3 regions of the Paenibacillus aurantiacus genome follow, and region 2 is predicted to be linked to each of the others. Evidence: riboswitches for the same ligand, from Rfam matches in the RefSeq annotation. Region 2 holds a riboswitch; each other region holds the start of a gene.
The links. Region 2 has a riboswitch for cyclic di-AMP ahead of kimA (potassium transporter KimA). Riboswitches for the same ligand answer to the same signal wherever they lie in the genome.
Positions count from the first base shown of each region.

Region 1 (7,693 bases), on a different contig from region 2:
CGTGATAGTGCCTCCATTTCGCGAATGCGGCTTGCCGCCAATTGATCGCGAGCAGCGCCGCGACGACGCCGATGTGAATCATTCCTCGGTTACCTCTTTCGTATTACATTATTTTCCACCATTATGGTCGCTTTCGCCTTCCCTCATACGATTATTTACCAATTATCTGTAAATTATTGCGAATGCTGCATGAGCACAGCATGGATAATCAAGCCTGGTTCTGGACTGGCGGATTATAGAGGCGTGAGGATGCTGGGGGAAGACGCATCCCCGGCAGCCGTTATTCCGAGTGCAGCGGCGGTCTTGGGCAAATTAGAGTCTGTTCGGAAGGCAAAAGCGAAGCGAAGTTGAGTGTTCGAGGAGTCTTGAAGAGCACTGTAATGAAGGGAAAAACATGTAGAGTAGTGCATGTAGCGTAGTGCATGTAGCGTAGTGCACGCAGAGTAGTACCAGAAGTAGTGCGCGGGCGAAGACCACCAGTCGTTAGACTGCAGATGAAGCCAAACTCTCCGGGCAAGCGCCCCGGCGCTTCGTCCGGGGTTGGCGCCGGTTCCTATCCAAGCCGCATTAACGCATCCGTCCAACGATCCACGGAGCGCGCGCGTTCGCTCGCTTGGCGCAAGGCACCCGTGCGCTCTGGTTTAAAGCCGGTTTCGTACGATGCGGCAGTCCGTTGGCGCAGGGAGGACTTGGAGCGGTGCAGCACCATTTTGACCGCGGGGACCGTGCAGCCGAGCCGCTGCGCGATATCCTGATAGGAATAACCGAGCACCTCGGCCAGCATGAGCATTTCGACCTCCCGCTCGGTCAGCGTTTCGGCCATCCACTCCATTATCCCCCGCATGGTCGCGTAGTTCGGATCGTGGCTTGGATGCTGCATCGCTTCATCTACCGGGACATGAACGCCGCGCCGTCTGCGGTGGGCGTCGATCGTCAGGTTGCGGGCGATTTTGTACAGCAGCGAACGCGGATGGCGGAACTCGCCGACTTTGCGGTAATGCTGGTACGCGCGCAGCATGACGTCCTGAAACAAATCCTCGGCCTCCCATGCATTCGCCGTCAAATAGCGGCAGTATGTCCGCAGATGCGTGAAATGCGGCGTTACGGCATCCTCGAATTCGGTCGTCCACGGCGCCATCGCTCTCCCCCTCCCGGTCGCAAGTTCGTCTGCTACCAGTGTACCAGCGCAATGTGAACAACCGATGTCCGTCCGGGCACGCTTCGAAAAGCCTCCCGCGTTAACCTATTCGGACGCAGAAGCGATCAGCCGCGCGTTCAGCCAAAGCAGCATGCTACCGAACACTTCGCCGCGACCGCGCTCGTTGTGCAGCTCGTGCTTAAAGCCCGGCCAGGCCATGAACTCGCATAGCTCGCCCGCGCGTTCGGCGAACTGCTGGCTGGCAGGCAGCGAAGTCACCTTGTCGTCCCCGCCGTGCATGAGCAGCATCGGCACGGTCAGCTCGGACGCGTGCTCAAGCGCCCAAAGCCCCGCCCGCTGCACGCCGAAGAAGAACGCCGCCGTAATGTTCCCGTGCCCGAGCGGATCTTCGATATAACGCCTCGCCATCTCCGGATCGGTCGTTAAGTTCTGCACGGCCAGCGGGCGCGCATTCGAGAAGCCCGGATACACCTTCTCTACGATCCGGCCGACGACGACCGATAGCTTCGGCGGCTGGAAGGCGAGCTTCAGCCACGGTCCCGTAATGATCGCTCCGGCCAGCGGCGGTTGTCGGCGCAGCAGATAGTTGATAGCCACGTTGCCGCCCATACTGTGTCCAAACAAAAAGCGCGGCAGCGCCGGATAGCGCTCGGCCGCCTGCTTGAGCAGCCAATCCACCCCTTCGAGCAGCGCCTCGTAGGCGGGGGTATGGCCGCGCTTGCCTTCCGTTCGCCCGTGTCCCCGCTGATCGAACGCGAGCACCGCCCACCCGTCAGCCGCGAGCATGCCTGCCACATGCTCATAACGCCCCGTATGCTCGCCCATACCGTGCACGAGAGCGACGACGCCTTTGACGGACGCACCCAGCTCAGGCGTCCACTCGCAGCCGTACATGCGGGTGCCGTCCGCCGCTCTCCAATCGAGCTCTTTGTGGATCATGCGTTTACCCCCTTTTTCCACACTTGGATGATCCTTCTCTCATTAGTATACCCGCCCGCCGTGGCTCTCGTCCAAGCGGGAATGGACAATGACGCAGGAGAAAAAAGAGACTGGCCCTTCGAACCCTGACAAACTGTTGTCAGGAATAGATGGCTATACTGAAATTAACCGAAAAAGAACTGTTTTAAATTACGCGGCTCCAAGGTATCATATGTGAAGGTCAAATATGGAAAACGCATCGGCCGACACACTTGGACCAATCCAAGCGAGAAAGGAAATAATAACCACATGAACACAAAACCTAAATCCCCCGGCATCGTCATCGCAGGCCTCCTCCTTGCCATCTTGATGGCATCGATGGACAACACGATCGTCGCGACCTCCATGGGCACGATCATCGGCGAGATGGGCGGCTTGGACAAATTCGTCTGGGTGACCTCGGCCTACATGGTCGCCGAGATGGCCGGCATGCCGATCTTCGGCAAGCTGTCCGATATGTACGGGCGCAAACGCTTCTTCGTCTTCGGCATCATCGTCTTCATGCTCGGCTCAATCCTGTGCGGCACCGCGGACTCGATCGTCGAGCTATCGCTCTATCGCGTCATTCAAGGCATCGGCGGAGGCGCTCTCGTCCCGATTACGTTCACGATCATGTTCGACGCCGTCCCTCCGCAAGACCGCGGCAAGCTTGGCGGCTTGTTCGGCGCCGTCTTCGGCATGTCGAGTATTTTTGGCCCGCTGCTGGGCGCGTACATTACCGATTACATCGGCTGGGAATGGATCTTCTATATCAACCTCCCGCTTGGCCTGCTCTCCTTCGCGATGATCGCGTTCTTCTATAAGGAATCGCACGAGCACAGCAAGCAGCCGATCGACTGGTCCGGCGCGTTCACGCTCATCTGTGCGATCGTCTGTCTCATCTTCGCGCTGGAACTCGGCGGCAAAGAATACGCATGGGGCTCCGGCCAAATCCTCGGCTTGTTCGCAGGCTTCGCGGTCTTCGGCGCCTTATTCCTATTCATCGAATCGCGCGCAGCAGAGCCGATCATCTCATTCAGCATGTTCCGCAACCGCCTGTACGCTTCGAGCAACCTGATCGCGATGCTGAGCGGCGCAGCGTTCATCACCGCTTCGGTATACATCCCGATCTTCATCCAGGGCGTGCTGGGCGGCAGCGCAACGAATTCCGGCCTCGTGCTCCTGCCGATGATGCTCGGGTCCGTCGTCACCGCCACGGGCGGCGGCTTCCTGCTCACCAAGCTGCCGTATCGCTCGATCATGATCCCGACGCTGCTTATTCTCGTCGTGGGCCTTGCCCTGCTGACGACGCTGTCGCCGGATTCATCCCGTGTCACCGTGACGGCCTATATGATATTGGTCGGTCTTGGCATCGGCGCGTCGTTCTCCGTGCTGAGCAACGCCGCCATCCACTCCTTCTCCGCCAAACAGCGGGGAGCCGCGAGCTCGACGCTCAACTTCCTGCGTTCGCTCGGCATGACGCTCGGGATTACGATCTTCGGCATTCTGCAGAGCCACGCACTGACGCGTAAGCTGACCGACTCCTTCGCCGGCAGCAACCAAACCGTGCCGGAAGGGCTCGACTTCAGCGATCCGCATGCGCTGTTGAACCCGGCCGTCCGCCAGAACATTCCGGGCGATGTGCTGGACAAAATCACGGATGGCCTTTCGTCCTCGATCACGTTCACGTTCGCGATTGGCATCATCCCGGCCGCGCTCGCCTTCGTCTGCGCGTGGATCATGAGCAAGGAACGCATGGATCCGGCGGCGGAAGAAGCCGAATATGCAGCTTCGCACTAACGCCTCACGATAGAGCAAGGCCCGGAAGCAGCAAGTCTGTTCCGGGCCTATTTGGCATGCATTAGGCTCCCCCGATACCGAGCTATCGCGACCTCTTCGGCGGGATTCGCCTCCGTTAATGAGCTGTGGATCGCTATCGCGCATGAATCCACACTGGTTTTTCGGAGGGACGTCTCCTCTCCGATAATGCGCTACAGATTACTATCGCGCTCCAATCCACCGAATGTGTACGCCTGCTGGCACGCTCACCGATGCGCGATCAGCCTCTCGCCATCCTACATCCGTACCTCCGAACGCCAAACAACCGGCTGCCGCTTCGGCCTGCCGGTTGTCCTCTTCCTCTTCCTTGCCATTATGCGATCACTTGCGCGTCAATCCCCGATCGGCATCATGTTGATCGAGACGATCTCCTCGCTGCGTTCGCCTGGTTTCCACTCGATGCGCAAATCCGGCACGGGCTCTGTCCAGATATCCCCGCCCGCGTCCAGGACTGCGCCTGCAGCAGATTCGGCCGCGGCGGCGTCCGCCGCTTCGGCTTCATGCAGCTCGTCGAACCAAGTCAACTCCGGTCCGCAATCCCGCACGAGAAAACGCCCCTGCCGCGCATCGCCCGCCCGGTACAGCTTCAAATACGCGCGGCCGTCCTCCACGGCCAGCACTTCAACGATGCCGGACGCATGATTCATCGACAAGCGTACCCGTTTGCCGAGCCCGCTCGTGAGCGCCTTCGCTTCCTCGACCAATTCATAAGCGCGGACCAGCGGCAGCGCATGCGTCTCGTGCACGCCGTTCGGATCCGCCATGGTCAAATAATACGGCGCCACGCCGGCCCAGACGAGCTTGTCGAGCAGCTCGCCCATCACAACGGCATCGTCGTTGATGCCGCGCATCAACAGCGTCCGGTTCACGACGATGACACCCGCTTGCTGCAGCGACTCCAAGCTCGTCTTGGCTTCCGCGGTCAATTCGCGAGGATGCGTAATATGCACCGTGACGTAGATCCGCCGCTCGGGCGTCGAATACGCGCGCAGCAGCTCCAGCAGCGCTTCGTTCTCGTATATTCGACGCGGCTGACGAACCGGAAGTTCCGTTGTCAACCGAATAATCTGCACGTGGCTGATCGCGCGAAGCCGGCCAAGCAGAATCGTCAGCTGCTGCAGAGAGAGACCGAAGCTGTCGAATCCGCTGAGCAGCACGTGGTTGATCTCCGGATGACTGGCGATGTACGCAAGTCCCGGCTCGAGATTGGCTGAGTCGGTCAGCCACTCCGGCGCGATGTTCAGCAGCGCGCTCGAACCATACGCATGCTGGCAGCCCGGCACGGTATCCCGCATGTCGTCGTGCGGCGGGATTGCCCCGGCGCGTCCGTCCAGCCGGTTCGCCGGCTCGTGCAGCAGACGAAGCGGATCATCCGGATCGTTCCAATCAATAAGGTTCGAATAATAATCCGCTTCCTCCGGAAAGCGGAGCAGAACATCGTCTATCCGCGGCTGGCCACCGGCAGGGGCAGTCGACGCCCGCATGACGGCTGGATTCATTGGGTCCTGGCTTGGCATGGCAGAAACCTCCTTCTCCTGTATTAGTTAATCGATAACGGATAAGGGCCTCTTCATGAAAAAAAGACCAGCGCATGCGCCCATAAGCCCCCGTGTAACGAGCGGCAAGCTTGCGGACTACAACCGGGTCTTCATGAAACAACAAAAAGACCCGTCAATTCGGGTCTCCTGAATGTGAGCGAAGTTGGTGCTGATCACGGGACCCATCTTCTGCTGACGAGGTTAGCTGACGGACTCGGGATAGATGGTTCCCTACGTTACCGGCGTAACGACTCGCCCCTGCCAACAGGCACATAGACCTGCAAGCGTTCCGGCCGCCGCATCCTCTCCTGCGCGAAGCAAGCGAAGCGCGTTCGGGGCCGAAATTGGTTCCCCCGCTTCCCGTTCCTTGGCGTCACGGGAATTAAGCGTACGATAAGTTTACCTCGATCTGTCTGAATTGTCAAACGAATAATCAAACTTCCACCTCTCCATAACCGCTCGTCGTCCCGGACGCACCGCCCGGTTCCCAATCCGCACCTCCATAAAAATAGACCGTCCTAATCTAAGCGGTCATAATCCAAGCGTCTGCTCCCATAAGTTAAATCAGGCACACTCGCTTTCATCGCTGGAAGCCGGGTGTGCTACGGCTATATGCAGGTCACCGCTCCGCTACTTACGCACATGCGCCAGACGGCGGAATAGCTTGACGCACATGGCCAGCCAGCAAGCGCTCACCCAATACCCGCCGAGCACGTCGGACGGATAATGCACGCCCAGGTAGATGCGGGAAATGCCGATGCAGCCGATCATGCAAACGCTGAACGCGATGAGTACGCCGCGCCACCGCTTCGACGGCATATGGCGCCATAGCAAATACGTCAGCAGCCCGTAGAACGTGAAGGCCGCCATCGAATGCCCGCTTGGGAAGCTGTAGCCCGTCTCCTCAATGATCCGATGAATGTCCGGCCGGGCGCGCTCGTAGAGCCGCTTGAGCCCTTCGTTCAGCAGCGTCGAGCCGAACATGCCGCCGATCAGCAAATATAATTCTTTCCGATGCTTCAGCACGACGAAGAGCATTGCCGCCGTCCCGAGCACAAGCGGAATGACGACTTTGCTCGAGCCGATCGTCGTCAACGTCTTGGCGAACGACGTCAGTCCCGGCGATTCCATACCTTGGATGAAATCGATGACCGCCAAGTCGAAACGCATCAATTTCTCACGCGATACGAGCATCGCCAAGCCTTCAAACCCCGCTGCCGCCAAAATCAAATACACCCACCACAGCATAATGATAAGAACCCCCAGGCCAATTTATGTATAAGGTCCGGTACGAGCCGGCACGTTTACAAATACTTATTATAGGCCAAGTGCATGCAGGAGTGAAATCCGTCCATAAATCCTCGCCACCCGGGCAGCCTAGCCGTGTCGGAGGCGCGACAAGCCGCATAGACTGATCATAATAAGGGAGGATGGCGATATGCAGGCGAGAAGCGACAGCAATGTCAATGGCATTGACGTGAGCAGGTATCAGGGCGACGTAAATTGGAGCCGGGTCAAAGCGGCTGGCAAGTTATTCGCCTTCATCAAAGCCTCGGAGGGCAACAGCTCGACCGACCCTCGTTTCGAACGCAACGTCACAGGCGCCAAGGCGGCGGACGTGAAGATCGGGTTTTATCACTACGCGCATCCGGAGCGCAACACCCCAGGCGCCGAAGCGGCGCACTTCGTCGGCACGATCAGCGGCTACGACGCCGATTTCCCCCACGTGCTCGACGTAGAGGGCGCGGCGTCCTCCATCGGCGCGGCGGCGCTCACCGACTGGGTCGACGCTTGGCTGGAGGACGTGCGCAAGCAGACCGGACATCCCGTCATGATCTACTCCGGCGCGAGCTTCGCGAGATCCTATCTCGGCAAGGAGCTGGCCGAATATCCGCTCTGGGTCGCCCACTACGGCGTGAACAAGCCGATGGACAATGGCACCTGGGGACGTTGGGCCGTCTTTCAATATTCGCAGAGCGGACAGACGGACGGCATAAGCGGCAATGTCGACTTGAACGTCATGGAACGCGCTTTTTTCGATCAATACACCGGTACGCACACTGAAGTAGAAGACGTCGATACGACGAAGCCAGATACGATCAAAATCGTCATCAACGACAAACTCGCCGGATACGGACGCACCATCGAGGGCCACGTATTCGCCCCGCTTCGCCAGATCGGAGCGGCGACAGGCAATCCG
Region 1 covers NZ_JBHMDO010000015.1:42,218-49,910, forward strand. Annotated here, with positions in the region: gene ACFFSY_RS07055 (CBO0543 family protein) at 1-82, opposite strand, end outside; gene ACFFSY_RS07060 (RNA polymerase sigma factor) at 554-1,138, opposite strand; gene ACFFSY_RS07065 (alpha/beta hydrolase) at 1,244-2,098, opposite strand; gene ACFFSY_RS07070 (MDR family MFS transporter) at 2,387-3,916, shown strand; gene ACFFSY_RS07075 (KamA family radical SAM protein) at 4,288-5,472, opposite strand; cyclic di-AMP (ydaO/yuaA leader) riboswitch at 5,671-5,892, opposite strand; gene ACFFSY_RS07080 (phosphatase PAP2 family protein) at 6,124-6,741, opposite strand; gene ACFFSY_RS07085 (GH25 family lysozyme) at 6,932-7,693, shown strand, end outside.
Region 1: linked by a shared signal. The riboswitch ahead of ACFFSY_RS07075 (KamA family radical SAM protein) and the one ahead of kimA (potassium transporter KimA) in region 2 are both predicted to bind cyclic di-AMP.

Region 2 (7,693 bases):
CTGCTCGACGAAACGACGCTGTTCCTGCACCGGGTCGTGGCTGATCTGCCCGAAGACAAACGCAACGTGCTGCGCCAGCTTCACAGCGTGGAGGCGATATTCGAGGGCAAGGACATTCTGATCGTCGACGACGACATTCGCAACGTCTTTGCGTTATCCAGCGCGCTGGAAGGGTATAAGATGAATATAAGCTTTGCCGAGAACGGCCTCGAAGCGCTCGAAGCGCTCGAGAAGAACCCGGGCGCGCAGCTGATTCTAATGGATATGATGATGCCGGAGATGGACGGATACGAGACGATGCGGCGCATTCGTGCCAATCCGGCTTACGAGAAGCTGCCGATTATCGCCATTACGGCCAAGGCCATGAAAGAAGACCGCGACAAATGCATTGAGGCCGGCGCATCCGACTATATCGCCAAGCCGGTCAATATCGATCAACTGCTGTCATTAATGAGGGTGTGGTTATATAAATAACGATTGGATGGACAGCGGGACCAGTGAACGGGAGCGGATCGAGATCACGCTGCTCCTCGAGGGACTCTACCAGCTGTATGGCTATGATTTTCGCAACTATGCATTCTCGTCGGTCCGCCGGCGCATCTGGCACCGCGTGCACGCGGAACGGCTGCCGAACGTGACGGCGCTCACCGAGCGGATGCTGCACGACCGCGAGACGATGAACCGGCTGCTGGCCGACTTAACGATTCACGTCACCGAGATGTTCCGCGATCCGGAGGTGTTCCTCGCCTTCCGCCAGCATGTCGTGCCGCTGCTGCGGACGTATCCGTTCATCCGGATCTGGCATGCGGGGTGCTCGACGGGCGAAGAAGTCTACTCGATGGCGATTCTGCTCAAAGAGGAAGGCTTATACGACAAAACGCGCATTTACGCGACCGACATGAACGAACGCGTGCTCGATCTTGCGCGGGAAGGCGTATTCCCTATCGACCGGATGCAGACGTTCACCCGCAATTATATGGAGGCCGGCGGCAAAGACGCATTCAGCCGGTATTATACCGCGCGCTACGACTCCGTCCTGTTCCATTCGGAGCTGAAGGCGAATATCGTCTTTGCCCAGCATAATCTGGTCACGGACCGCTCATTCAACGAGTTCAATGTCATTTTCTGCCGCAACGTTATGATATATTTCAATAAAGAGCTGCAAAACCACGTGCACAGCCTGTTGTACGACAGTCTCAGCACCTTCGGGGTGCTCGCGCTCGGCACCAAAGAATCAATCAACTTCACGAGACACGCGGACGCCTATGAAGAATTGGACGCCCACAGCAGGCTGTACCGGAAGATGAAATAGAAGAGGCAGGTGAACGCGAAGGCGATGGTAACATACGACGGACCCATTAACATCCTGCTCGTGGATGACCACCCTGACAATCTGCTCGCGCTGGAGGCCGTTCTCGGCGATTTGAATTACAACTTGGTCAAGTGCCTCTCGGGCGAGGAAGCGCTGCGCAACTTACTGCGGGAAGAGTTCGCCGTTATATTGCTGGACGTGCAGATGCCGGAGATGGACGGCTTCGAGACAGCGCGCTTGATTAAGATGAGAGAGAAGACGCGCGAGACGCCGATTATTTTCATCTCCGCCACCAGCAAGGAATCGGAGCACTTCTTCACCGGCTACGAGGTCGGCGCGATCGACTATATGCTTAAGCCTTTCGTTCCCCAGATCCTGCGGACGAAGATCGAAGGTTTCGTACGGATGTACATCGGCACGAAGACGCTGCAGCTGCAGACCGAGCTGCTCCATCAGAAGACGCGGGAGCTGGAGAAGATGAACCGCGAGCTGATGCGCACCGCCTACCAGCTGAACAAGACGCAAGCGCTGGCGCGCGTCGTGCAAGAGACAAGCAGCGATACGATGGTGACCTTCGACGGCGAAGGGCGCATTCTGGCCGTGAATCCTGCCCTGACGGCCATGTTCGGCTATCAGGAGAGCGAGGTGATCGGCGCTCCGATCGAGCAGCTCATTCCCTGCTTCGAGGGGGGCAGCTTCAAGGAATCCGACGCGGATGCGGCGCTTAGCCTGCCGACAGGCAAACGGGTGGAGCTCGCGCCCCTTCGCAAAGACGGCAGCCGCTTCCCGGCGGAGATCCAAGTCGGCGTCGCGACAGTGGACGACGAGCGAATCTACGCCTGTACGGTCAGCGATATGACCGAGCGTAAGCAGTTCGAGCTCGACCTGATGAAGGCCAAGGATGCGGCCGAGATCGCAGCCCGCGCGAAGACCGACTTCTTGGCGATGGTCAGCCATGAGATTCGCACGCCGATGAACGGCGTGCTCGGCATGACCGAGCTGCTGCTGGAGACCGGATTGTCGTCGGAGCAGCAGGATTACGCCCAGATCATCCACAAGAGCGGCGACGCGCTGCTGTCAGTCATCAACGACATTCTCGACTACGCGAAGATCGAATCCGGCAAGCTCGAAGTCGAGGAGATGCCGTTCCAGCTGGACCTCATCGTCTCGGAGACGTTCGAGCTGTTCACGGCCAAGACGAAGCAGCTCGGCCTTCATCTGGCGTACGAGCTGGACCCGGGTCTGCCCAAGATCGTCATCGGCGACGGGCTGAAGCTTCGTCAGGTGCTCATCAACCTGGTCGGCAACGCGGTCAAATTCACGCCGCAGGGTTCCGTTCGCGTCGAGGCGCGGCTCGGCCGCATGGACGAGAACGCGATCGAAGTGCATTTCGCCGTCCATGATACGGGCGTCGGCATTCCGGAAGAGAAGCTGCCGCTGCTCTTCCAGCCGTTCTCGCAAGTCGATACGTCGCTTACCCGGCGATACGGGGGAACCGGCCTTGGCCTTGCGATCTGCAAAAACCTCGTGGAGCTGATGCGCGGGACGATTCACGTCGAGACGAACGAAGCCGCCGGCGCCACCTTCCGCTTCACGGTGACCGTCAAGCCATACAGTGAGGACGAACGCAGCCGTCAGGATAACGGTACCGATCTGACGCCCTGGATGACTCAGCCCGGCTGGTTCCATGACGCGTTGTCGGAATCCGAATCGGTCGTAAAGGCGTTGGAGAATCCTGCAGCGGCGTCCCTAATGGGTGCCGTCGATATCCCGATGCCCAATCCAGGCGCGGCCGATCAAGACGCCAGCTTCGCCGGCTCCGATTCAGCAGGCGCCGCAGCTGAGAACGCAGGCAGGCTGTCAGCCAGAGCCGAGCGTACGGGCTTGGACGGCCGATTGCCTTCGCGCATTCCGGAGATCAGCTTCGCCTCGTTGTTCGAGTCCGGCAACCGGGAGTTATCCTGCAGCCTCGAGGTCTTGCCGGATGAGCGCGAACCGGCGATCGGCGGCGGGGCGCCTCGGGTGCTAGTTGCCGACGACAATGAGATCAATCAGAGGCTGACGATCGGCATGCTGGAGAAGCTCGGCATCTGCGCCGATGTGGCCGCGGACGGCGGCGAGGCCGTGGCCAAATCAGCCGAGAACCGGTATGCGCTCATTCTGATGGATATGCGCATGCCGGTCATGGACGGCTTGGAGGCGACCCGCCAGGTTCTCGCCGCGAGCGGACCGCCGCATTCGCCCGTCGTCGTCGCCATGACGGCCAACGTCCTCCCCGCTGACCGCCAGCGCTGCTTGGAAGCCGGGATGGCCGACTTCCTGGCCAAACCGCTGCAGTTCGAAGCCGTCAAGCGGCTGCTGCAGCGTTACCGTCTGCTTTCCACCTCCTAGACAAGAAGGGCTGTTCCGCACGCGTCTCCAAGACGACGAACGGAACAGCCCTTCGTTTTCGTTCGGAACTCCATGTACACCGCAGCTAGCATGCAAGGCCTCGCTTATGCTGCTTACCCTCGCAGCAGCGATTCCGCGCCGTCGACGTACACTTCCGTTCCCGTGATGTGGTTGGATTCGTCCGAGGCCAGGAAGAGCACCAAATTCGCCACCTGCGCCGGCTTGCCAGGCCCGTCCTCAAGCGGCTGGTCGCCTTCCGGGAATTCCATCGGAATCGTCACCTCGGCAAGCTCCGGCTTGCGGTCCGTGTTCTGGTCGATATGCGTCGTGATCGCGCCCGGGCAAATCACGTTGACGCGTATGCCGAACTTGGCCAATTCAAGCGCAGCCATCTTCGTGAACGCGACTTGTCCGGCTTTCGACGTACTATATGCGCTGAAACCGATGTTCGAGAAGACGCGGTTGCCGTTGATCGAGCTGGTGACGATGATACTGCCTCCTTGTGCCTTCAACGCCGGAATGGCGTGCTTCACCGTAAAGAACGTCCCCTTGAGATTAATGTCGATCGTCGTGCCGAATTCCTCTGGCGTCATCGTCTCGATCGGCGCAAGCACGCCGTTGATGCCCGCGTTAGCGAAGACGATATCCAGCCGCCCCCACTTGTCCGCTACCTTCCGGTATGCGGCCTCCATGTCGTCGTTGCTCGAAATATCCGCGCCGATCGCGATCGCCTCGCCGCCTGCTTTCTCGATGCGCGCCAGCACGGCTGCGACGCGTTCCTCTTCCCGGTCGAGCAGCGCCACCTTGGCGCCTTGTTCAGCCAGCCGCAACGCCGCAGCGCGTCCGATCCCCGATCCCGCACCGGTTACGAGCGCGATTTTCCCTTGAACCCTGCCTTGCCCGTTTGCTTGTGCCATGCCACATGCCCCTTCCTCGCTAACTTGACTGTGCTTCCACTTAATACCCGTTTGGTATTTCCCAAAAACATGAAAGTCTATGCGAACGGACAAGCGCGCGTTATAGGTCTTGCCGCCTGATATCGTCGAAAACGCGACAATAACCGCGATAAACGGATCTTCGCTGCGATAACGGCTCATGTAAGCGCTGCCCCCAGCCAAATATCGCCATCCAAGCCCCAACGCACGATTCCGCGTCCGTTTACATGCAGCGCTTCCCGGGAGTATGATAGCTTCCGTACTAGCAACCAGCATCGCTGAATCTCCGAACAGGAGAACGGGGGAACCAATCGTGAACGCCGCCACACGGCGCTCACCGGGGTGAATCGGCCATTCTCGCGCAAGAAGCGCGGCGGCCGTAGGGCGACTCTAACCGCCCGAATCCGACAGCTAACCTCGTAAGCGTCATTAGAGGGGGTCTAACACTCATCGTTCGCACCGTGAACGCAGGGGTCTTACCTCTGCGTTATTTGGCGTTTCATAAAACGCGTCCAAGGTGAAGAACCTAACCTTTAAAAAGAGGTTTTGGGACGCGCGTGGGCACGGGTAAAGACAATACAATGATTCTTTCGGGTGGTGAAAGCGCGTGTTTACCGCAATTAAGCGATTATTAATCGGGCGGCCCTTGAAGTCGACAGAGCTCGGCGAACAGAAATTGAACAAGACGAAGGCGCTGGCGATTCTATCCTCCGACGCGCTCTCCTCGGTCGCTTACGGACCGGAGCAAATTTTGATCGTGCTGATGGCGGCCGGGGCCATCGCGTTCTGGTACTCGATCCCGATCGCGATCGGCGTGCTGGTGCTGCTAACGGCGCTCATTCTGTCGTACCGGCAAATTATCCATGCCTATCCGCACGGCGGCGGCGCCTACGTCGTCTCCAAGGAGAATCTCGGCATCTGGCCCGGACTCATAGCCGGCGGCTCGCTGCTGGTCGACTACATTCTGACGGTCGCGGTCAGCGTATCGGCCGGCACGGACGCGATTACGTCCGCGTTCCCGTCGCTGCACGATTATACCGTGCCGATCGCGATCGTGTTCGTCATCTTCATCACGATTCTGAACTTGCGCGGGGTGACCGAATCCGCTTCGGTACTGGCGTACCCGGTCTATCTGTTCGTACTCGCGCTGTTCATCATGATCGGCGTCGGCCTCTACGATATCGCCAGCGGCCATGTGCCGCCGGAGCTTCACGCATCCATCGGCACGCCTGTCGCGGGTATCAGTCTCTTCCTGCTGCTGAAGGCTTTCGCCTCGGGCAGTTCCGCGCTAACGGGCGTGGAGGCGATCTCCAACGCGATCCCGAACTTCAAAGCGCCCGCCCCCAACAACGCCGCGAAGACGCTCGCCGCGATGGGCTTGCTCCTGGCGCTGTTATTCTCGGGCATCGTCTTCCTGGCCTGGTATTACGGCATTACGCCGCACCCCCAGGTAACCGTCGTCTCGGAGATCGCGGAGCAGACGTTCGGCCGCAATGCCATGTACTTCTTCGTCCAAGGCACGACGGCGCTCATTCTGATTCTGGCCGCCAATACCGGCTATTCCGCGTTCCCGCTGCTCGCGGTCAGTCTCGCCAAGGATAAGTTCATTCCGCGGATGTTCACCGTGCGAGGCGACCGCCTCGGCTATTCGAACGGCATTCTCATGCTGGCCTTGTCGTCGATCCTGCTTATTATTGTGTTCAACGGCCAGACCGAGCACCTGATTCCGCTGTATGCGGTCGGCGTCTTCATTCCGTTCACGCTGTCGCAGACCGGCATGATGCTCAAGTGGATACGGCAGAAGCCGGAGGGCTGGAGACTCAAACTGACGATTAACGGGATCGGCGCGCTGATCTGCCTCGTCGTGACGCTGATGTTCTTCCTCACGAAATTCTGGCAAGTATGGCCCGTATTAGTGTTCTTGCCGCTCATTATTATGCTGTTCCGCAACATTCGCAAACATTACGATGCCGTTGGTGATCAACTACGGCTATCGACGTGCGAGCCACCCATTACGGTCGAGGGTAACGTGATTATTTTGCCGGTGGCGGGCATTACCCATGTCGTGGAGAATTCGCTGCGCTACGCCAAATCGCTGAAACCGGAGCAGATCATCGCGGTCTACGTGCCGTTCGAGCGGGAGGACGAGGCAGCCTTCGAGGAGAAATGGAAACAGTGGCAGCCGGACGTTAGGCTTGTTACGCTGCACTCCCCGTACCGCAGCATTATCCAGCCGCTGACGAAATTCGTCGATACGGTACAGCGCAAAGCGGGCGAGATGAATGTGCAGGTGACCGTCATCATCCCGCAGTTCATTCCGAAGAAAGGCTGGCACAATATTTTGCATAACCAGTCCAGTCTGCTCATCCGCGCCCATCTGCTGTACCGGCGCGACGTGATTGTGACAACGGTGCCGTACCATTTGAAGAAGTAGGGGGGACCTCCCCCCTTCACTTCCCCCTCCGCCGTAATGCTATCAGGTTAAGAAGGGAATCCGCCCCTTGGGCCCCACTTTTGTTGCTCCCTCCCCCTTCCCCCTCCGCCGAGGGGAACCATAGGACTTCGCCCTCTGGACTCCCCTTTTCGCGAAAGCGCGGTCGTTTGGTGGTCGGCGGTTTGCTTTTGAGCATGGCACGCTTTTGTCCTTGCGGACAAAGCTTCTGTGGGCCTGAAGTCAGTCCTAAGACATAAGCCTGTCAACTTTAGGCCTATGTGGCTTCACCGGACGTTTTTCCTTAACATGACAGCATTACTCTCCGCCGAGGGGAACCATAGGGCCCCGGCTCAGCGTATGCTTCCGAAGCACGCTTTCCGCCGGAAAACGCTTAGGACAACCCGATATACCGTCTTTCGTTACGCGGCCGTCTTCGAAGTGTCCTTTCGGGGTAAGCCCGCGATTGTCCTGTCGGACAAAGCTTTCGTCCGCTTTACGTTTCAAACCCAAAATGATCAGCTGCATAATTGCCTACACAACAAGAAAGCAGGGGCCGCAATGGCACCCTGCTTTCTTGTTGTATTTGTTGTATTGACGGGCTCAAACCAACGTCGGCCCCCT
Region 2 covers NZ_JBHMDO010000022.1:293,899-301,591, reverse strand. Annotated here, with positions in the region: gene ACFFSY_RS12925 (response regulator) at 1-474, shown strand, start outside; gene ACFFSY_RS12920 (CheR family methyltransferase) at 482-1,312, shown strand; gene ACFFSY_RS12915 (response regulator) at 1,337-3,703, shown strand; gene ACFFSY_RS12910 (SDR family oxidoreductase) at 3,817-4,620, opposite strand; cyclic di-AMP (ydaO/yuaA leader) riboswitch at 4,905-5,080, shown strand; gene kimA (potassium transporter KimA) at 5,246-7,072, shown strand; gene ACFFSY_RS12900 (LTA synthase family protein) at 7,692-7,693, opposite strand, start outside.

Region 3 (7,693 bases), on a different contig from region 2:
CGCCGGAAGGCTACGACTTGGACGAGGTCGAGCGGTTCATGAAGACCGAGCGTCCGCGGTTGTTCTATATGAATCCGACTTATCAAAATCCGACCGGCTATACCGTGCCTGCCGCGCAGCGCAAACGGCTGGTCGAGTTGGCTGAGAAGTATCAGTGCCTGCTCGTAGAGGACGACGTCTATCACGATATTTACTTCGGCAGTCCCCCGCCCCCGCCGTTGTTCTATTACGACACGGAAGGGTATGTCCTCTATATTCGAAGCTTCAGCAAATACGTCGCGCCCGGTCTTCGCATCTCCGTGCTTGCGGCGCGTCCTGCGCTGATGGAGGCGATTGCGCCGGTCAAGGCGCTGTCGGATAACGGCACGCCGCTGCTCAACCAGAAGATATTCCAGCACTATTTCTTCTCGACGCGGCTGCAGGAGCATGTCGTCAAGCTGCGCACGGCGCTCGAGCTTCGCAAGACGGCGATGGAGTCGCAGCTCGCGGATACCGGCTGGCATTGGGCAAGCCCCGAAGGCGGTCTGAATTTATGGCTGCGGCTGCCAAGAGACATCCCGGTCGACGAACTGTTGCGGCGCGCCTTGTCCCGGTCGATCGCCTTCGTGCCGGGGAGCATTTGCGATCCGCTGGGCGGTATGAACGATCGAATGAGATTGAGCTATTCTTATTTGAATGAAGGGAAACTAGCGGAAGGTGTGCATCGGTTGATCGCGATCGCCGATGAGATTCGTGTGGAGCATCGATTCTTATAACGCAAAATAAACGGCTTGCCGAGCATCCATGCTTATTGCTGGATGTTAGCAGGCCGTTATGCATTTGCTATAGGCTTTGTACGTGAATGTTACGTCTTGCTGCGTTGTTCGATCGATTTGCGCATGGCCGCGCCTAAGATTTTGGCCAAGGTCGCCCGCGGCAGCACGCGTCCGAGCAGCGCGGTGAAATAATTGTTCGCGCCATCGATGACGAACCCTTTGTTCGACGACAACGCTCGAAGGGCAGTCGAGACAACTTGGGCTGGCGTACGCTTGGATTTGGTCTCGACTTCGCTTGCGGTCCGGAAGAAATTCGTATCGGTCGGACCTGGGCAGAGCGCGAGCACCCGAACGCCGCGATGACGATATTCCTCCCACAGCGATTCGGTGAAGGAGAGTACGAATGCTTTCGTACCGCTGTAGACAGAACAATAAGGGAATGGCATGAACGAGAGGAGAGAGGCGACGTTAATGATCGCGCCTGACTTTCGCGCGGCCATATCGGCGAGATACAGGTGGGTCATCTCCATAAGCGCGTTCACATTCAGCATGATTTGATTTCGATATGCATCGACCGGGTGATTCAGAAATTCGCCGCTCAGCCCGAATCCCGCATTGTTCACCAGCAGGTCGATCGTTACCCCGAGCTTGGCGGTTTCCGCATGGAGGCGATGCGCCGCGCCGGGCTCGCTTAGGTCTGCCGCGATAACGTGCGTGTTCACGCCGTGTTTGGCCGATATTCCTGCCGCAAGCTGGTCCAATTTATCTCTCGAGCGCGCGACCAGCACAAGATCATTTCCTTTTTGGGCGAGCTGCCAGGCGAATTGCTCCCCGATACCCGATGACGCGCCGGTGATTAATGCCGTTGTAGACACGATGGTTTCATCCTTCCAAGCTAATCTGACTGCCACGCATGACAGAATGGCTTAAGTATAGCGTGCGAAAGGAGAAGTGTGCCAATGTTTTTCGACAATTTTCACGGGTATTCGATTACGCGTGAGGAAAACAGCTGCCTTGCCTGCGAGTTTGTACATGCTTCCCCAAAGCAAAAACACGCCTCGGTTAGAGACGTGTCTTGATAGGACAGAATATATGCATGGTGCTTCGCGCAAACTAGCTACAACTTAGATCGCGCTGCCGCCGAACACGAAGCGGTATTCCCAATGCGTGCCGGCTACTTTGCTGATCGTGACGCCGCCGGATTGCTTGGAGTACGTATGGAGCACTTTGCCGTTCCCGAGATAAATGCCGACGTGCGTGATGCGCTGGGCGGATTTATTGATGCCTGCATAAGCAGATTTGGACGTGCCTTTATAGCTCATGAAGAACATCAGGTCGCCTGGTTTCAAGCTGCTCCAGTTGGTCGTCGTGCCGCCTCTGTTCTTCACATAGGTTGCCTGACCTCTGGAATCGGCCGGAAGCTTCACGCCGGTCGCATCCAGGAAAGCCTGGCGGACGAAGTCGGAGCAATCGAAGGTGCTTGTATTATAGCGGCTAGAGCCGTTCTCGTATGGGGTTCCGATATATTTCATGCCGGCGTTGATGACGCTCTGGGCGGTAGCCGCGGAGGCGGCGTGCGCGGTCATGCCGAGCGTCGGCGTAACGGCGGCGATCATGGACATGGCTGTAATGGTTGCTGCGATCACGATTTTCTTCATGGAATAATTCCTCCTTAGATTGGCCGGCGAGGTTAGTTGTCGGGTTCGGGCGGAAGGAGTCGGCCCTGCGCCGATGTCGGCGATTCACCCCAAGCAGCGCGGCGTTGATCGCGGCTGCATATCTTGCGTCCCCCGCACTTCAGGTTAATGTCCTGAAGTTTTGGCTCTGTTAGGTTAACACGATGTCGAATTGAAAGTATAGACATACAATTTGGCAGTGCTGGTCGCTATTGAACCGGCTTTCCTTCATTTAAATCGCGCTGCCGCCGAACACGAAGCGGTATTCCCAATGCGTGCCGGCCACTTTACTGATCGTAACGCCGCCGGCTTGATTAGAATACGTGTTCATCATTTTGCCATTCCCCAGATAAATGCCGACATGCGTGATGCGTTGGGCGGATTTATTGATACCCGCATAAGCGGATTTGGAAGTGCCTTTATAGCTCATGAAGAACATTACGTCGCCTGGCTTCAAGCTGCTCCAGTTGGTCGTCGTGCCGCCTCTGTTCTTCACATAGGTCGCCTGGCCTCTGGAGTCGGCCGGCAGCTTCACGCCGGTCGCGTCCAGGAAAGCCTGGCGAACGAAGTCGGAGCAGTCGAACGTGATTGTATCCGAACGGCTGGAGCCGTACTCGTACGGTGTGCCGATATATTTCATGCCGGCGTTGATGACGCTCTGGGCGGTAGCCGCGGTGGCGGCGTGCGCGGTCATGCCGAGCGTCGGCGTAACGGCGGCGATCATGGACATGGCTGTAATGGTTGCAGCGATTACGATCTTCTTCATCGAATAATTCCTCCTTAGATTGGCCGGCGAGGTTAGTTGTCGGGTTCGGGCCGAAGGAGTCAGCCCTGCGCCGATATCGGCGGTTCACCCCAAGCAGCGCGTCGTTAACCGCGGCTGCGAATCTTGCGTCCCCCGCACTCCGGCATGTTGTCCCGAAGTTTTGGCCCACTCAGATTAGCATGATCCCGAGACGGAAATACACCCATAAAATTTGGGAGTCCGTGTGCTTTCCTTAATAGTGTCGGGTCAAAAATTGTTCCCGGGTCATAGCGAAGCGGGACATTATTGCAGAACAATCTTGGGCAATAAGGGAATAAGTAGGGCGGTGTCGTCAGTCTCATGTCGAGTAAAATCCAACCGAAGAGAACGATTCGGCAAACGCGCAAGAGGGACATCCGCAATCGCGGGCGTCCCTCTTCTTCATGCTTATCGAACCTATAAGTGCATCGGGCGACTAAGTCAGGCATGCATAACGCGGTTGCGGCCGCCGGACTTGGCTGCACGAAGAGACTTCTGCGCCGAATGAAATAAATCCGCCGGACCGCTCGACGCCGCGGGCACGGACGTGGCGCAGCCAATGCTGACCGTCACGTAATCGCCGGCGCCGCCTTGGTTTAGCGGGATCTGCATGCCGGCGACGCCTTGGCGGATTTGTTCAGCTAGTGCCAGTGTCAGCTCCGCGTCGCGACCGCAAGTGAGAACGGCGAACGTGCCGCCTTCATAACGGGCGATGACTGTCTCGTCGTCCGCGTAGGCGCAAGCGCGCAGCACATCCGCGATCCACTGGATGCAGGTGTCGCCGCCTTGCAGCCCGAACAGGGCGTTGTATGTTTTAAAGCCATCGATATCAATGATAAGAACGGATAAGGTATGCCCGTTGATTCGGCCGAGATCCCATGACTGCAGCAGCCGATTCTCGAACAAGCGTCGATTCGGCATTTCCGTCAGCACGTCTGTTTCGATGATGCTTTGCAGCTGGCTGGCCGTATCCCGGTAGATGGCTTCCTCTTCGGTGCCTTGCTTGTGTTCGACTTGCCGCGCGATCGCCAGTATCGATGGCTTGCCGCTATAAATAACTTGCGCCATGCTCGTCTCGAGCAAATGCTCGGCACCGAAGCATTCGACCGTCATCCTCACGGTGGTGACGAGCGTGCGGCCGAGCGTGCCATCCTTCATCTGGGCTGCCAGTTGGGATTCCTTCCGAAGCAGCGATAGAACGCGGTGTCCGATCAAATCTTCGGCTTGAGCGGCTTTGACAAGCTCGGCTGCTTGTTGATTCGCGTAGACGATTTTGCCATCCGTCACGGCGAAGAAGGCGACGGGCGAATACTCCATCAACTGGAGATATCGCTTCTCGTTATCCCGAACCGCCTGGAGATGCTGTTCGGCCAGCGCCTCCGCTTGACGAAGCTGAGCTTGCGTCCGTTTGAAAATGATCGACTTCAGCTCGGGCAGCAGACGCAGCTCGTTATCCAGCCATGGGGCAGAGGTAGAAACGACGGTCTGCAGCCACTTCTCGAACGACTTGCGCGGCGAGACGCGCAGTCCGTCCTCGGCACGGGTGACCGCCTTGGCGGGGTCCCCCGCCCATTCGACGGTCTGGACGACTTCAGGTCTGAACCAGATGATGAAATCCTTGTGTCCAGCGGACAAGGCCAGATAGAGCATGCCTGATGCGGTTGCCTTATACCCGATGGCCGGTGCGAATTCAAGCGGCAGCTCCGACGTATGGTGGACGTGCTCGGATGCTCGCTCTTTGGCCCAGGCCGCCAATTCGAGGACTTGCTGCGCGGAAGGCGTGTCGCCGTAGAGCGCCAGATGATTATGGTAGCTGATTGCGGCGCCGCTCGCGTTCATAAGCGTAAGAAGGGCAGCTTGCTCTTGCTCCAGCTGCTCCATGATGCGGGCGGGCGTCGGTTCGCTGATGAAGATGGCCGCGATGCGGGTGGAGAGCGATTTTAATCGCAGCTCTGTCTCATAGGCATCCAGCTGTTGGCGCTGATAGAGCTCCCGCGAGAAAAATTCGCCCAGGAAATTGCACAAATTGCGAACTCGATGCGGCACGTATTTTTTCGTTTCATGATGACACGTAATAAGTCCCCATAGCTCGTTGTTATGGATAAGCGAGATCGTCACCGTCGCGCCGACGCCCATGTTGCGCAAATATTCAATGTGCATTGGGGAGACGCTGCGCAAGGTAGACAAACTCATATTGAGCGGTTGGCCCGTATCTGGGCGAAGCGAGGGAACGAGGTCGACCGGTTCGTAATGAACGTCCACGATCGTTCGCAGCCAATTGCGGAGATACAGCGCACGCGCCTGCTTCGGGATGTCCGATGCGGGATAGTTGTGTCCGAGATAAGGCTCCATATGGGCTTCTTTCGCTTCCGCGATGACCTTCCCGTTCCACGCCGGATCGAATTCGTAGATCATGACCCTGTCGTAGCCGAGCATCTGCTTGATTTGCTCGGCCGCGAATCGACTCGCCTCTAACCGGTTACCCGCCTGCTTCAGCTTGCCGAAGAACGTCTGAATCCATTCGAAATCGTTCAGGCTGCTCGCTTGTTCTTCCGGAAGGGCAGGTTCAAGCTCCAGAAGCAGAAAGCCGTCGCTCTCGTGCAAAATTCCGCAAAATGCTTGTTCCACCCCCTGGATCGCCAGCGACAAATCCAAATAATGAAGCTTAAAAGGATCAGCTTTCGCCCGGCTAGCCTCCATCGCGACCAAGGCGGACTGCGCTTCGCCGAGCAGCGCGTGAAGAGGGTGGTCTAGCAGCTCCTCGGGCTGCATGTCGAGAAGTTCGCTCACGTTGCGGCTGCATTGCACGATCCGGTAATCGTCGGCGGAATGGCACGCAAGCAGCACGCCATGCGGCTGGATGCGTCCGGGAATATGGATCGGCTCCTTCTCGCAATTCGTCAAATCAATCGGTTCATTAAGAACGTACTCGCCATCGGTCAGGAGTTCGCGGTTCAGCAGTTCGTTGTTCCGCTTGTGGGGCACTTCGGTCATATTATCGTCCTCCGTTCGCGATTAGCGGCCTTGCTTAGCGGCCTTAACTTGCCGCGCGGCTGATGCCGTCATAGGTTAATGCTGAATCCACCGGTCTAGAAGGCGGAACGTGTCCACGGCCGTCTGGACGATCCGGTCTTCGGAGGAAGAACCGCCACGCTTGGCGGCCGATTCGAGCAGCTCCCGAAATTCACCCCATCTGGCGCGAACGTCGTCGCCGTAGCTGCTGAAATACTTGCCGTTCGTATCCGCGCTCACTGGCAAAAATTTCGCAAACTGGCGCATGATGACCTGTCCGCCGAGCGTTGAGCCTTCCAACACATACATATAGCCGAGCGCGCCTTCGAAGTCGGAGACATCCGGCAGCTCCGCGCAGCGGGGAAGTGCGGCGAGCTCGGTCTCGGACAACCCGAGCTCGCGCAAATCGCTAGCGATCAAATCCGCTTTGGTCCGGTCGTCGAAGCGAAATTCATATTCGGACCACTCCGGCCGGGAGGCGATCTCCCGTTCGATCGGCTCAATGAATCCATAGAACTTGCTCAGATAGGCTTGGTAGCCGTCAATAGTCAGTGACTGGTCCATGATCCCTTTGGCATAGGGGTTCTGTTCGATCTGTTTATGAAAGGTTGCGGTATGCTCCCTCAATTGTTGCAGCACGTTCATCGTCCAATAAGCTCCTTTGTTTGGATATGGGGTTGCGCTTTTTGCGAAAAGTCGGCGTTTGCAATACGGAAATTTCATAATCCTTACCAATCATAGCATAGTCGCCTGCCTATACGGCTCGTATGAGGAATTACTCATTTAGTTCGTGGATTTCGCGGATGAGGCTTGAACTTTCGCGCTGTACCAACTAAGGTGAGGAGGACACTTTCAAGACGGGAGCGCGTTCGAATTGCCTAGAAATGTAGAGAAGGACATGCAGCTGCGTGAAAAACGGATTGCCCACATTCTGGATACGGCGATCGAAACGATGGCGGTGAAAGGAATCGGTTCGGTTAGCATCGGCGATCTTGCCCGTGCGGCGAGCGTCAGCGTCGGGAACGTGTATCACTATTTCAAATCCAAAGATGAAATTTTCGCCGAGCTGCTGCGCAGAGGACAGACAGGGTACGGCGATTTCGTCGCCCAATTGGCGGATGCCGACATGACCGCGCCGGAGAAACTCCGTACGCTCTGCGCGACATGGTTGTCCACGGGCAATAACTGGGCGTACACGATTCTCATTCATACGGCCCGGATGTCCGAGTCTTCGACGGAGGAGCTGCGCGCCGAGGTAACGAGGAGGTTCACCGACAACTTGAAGCCCGTCGCTCGCATGATCGAGCAGGGGCAGCAGGAGGGTACGGTCGTACCGGGGGACCCGAGAGAGCTGGCATTTTATTTCGTCAGCCTTATTCAAGGCTTGACGCTGCAGCGCGCTCCAGGCGCGGAAGTGCCGGTCGATATTCATGCCGACAACGTGCTAGGTCTCTTTTTGCAAAAAA
Region 3 covers NZ_JBHMDO010000039.1:159,173-166,865, reverse strand. Annotated here, with positions in the region: gene ACFFSY_RS24610 (aminotransferase-like domain-containing protein) at 1-755, shown strand, start outside; gene ACFFSY_RS24605 (SDR family NAD(P)-dependent oxidoreductase) at 845-1,630, opposite strand; partial or broken gene ACFFSY_RS24600 (C40 family peptidase) at 1,880-2,302, opposite strand; cyclic di-AMP (ydaO/yuaA leader) riboswitch at 2,419-2,589, opposite strand; gene ACFFSY_RS24595 (C40 family peptidase) at 2,664-3,197, opposite strand; cyclic di-AMP (ydaO/yuaA leader) riboswitch at 3,203-3,373, opposite strand; gene ACFFSY_RS24590 (sensor domain-containing diguanylate cyclase) at 3,657-6,209, opposite strand; gene ACFFSY_RS24585 (biliverdin-producing heme oxygenase) at 6,285-6,872, opposite strand; gene ACFFSY_RS24580 (TetR/AcrR family transcriptional regulator) at 7,102-7,693, shown strand, end outside.
Region 3: linked by a shared signal. The riboswitch ahead of ACFFSY_RS24595 (C40 family peptidase) and the one ahead of kimA (potassium transporter KimA) in region 2 are both predicted to bind cyclic di-AMP.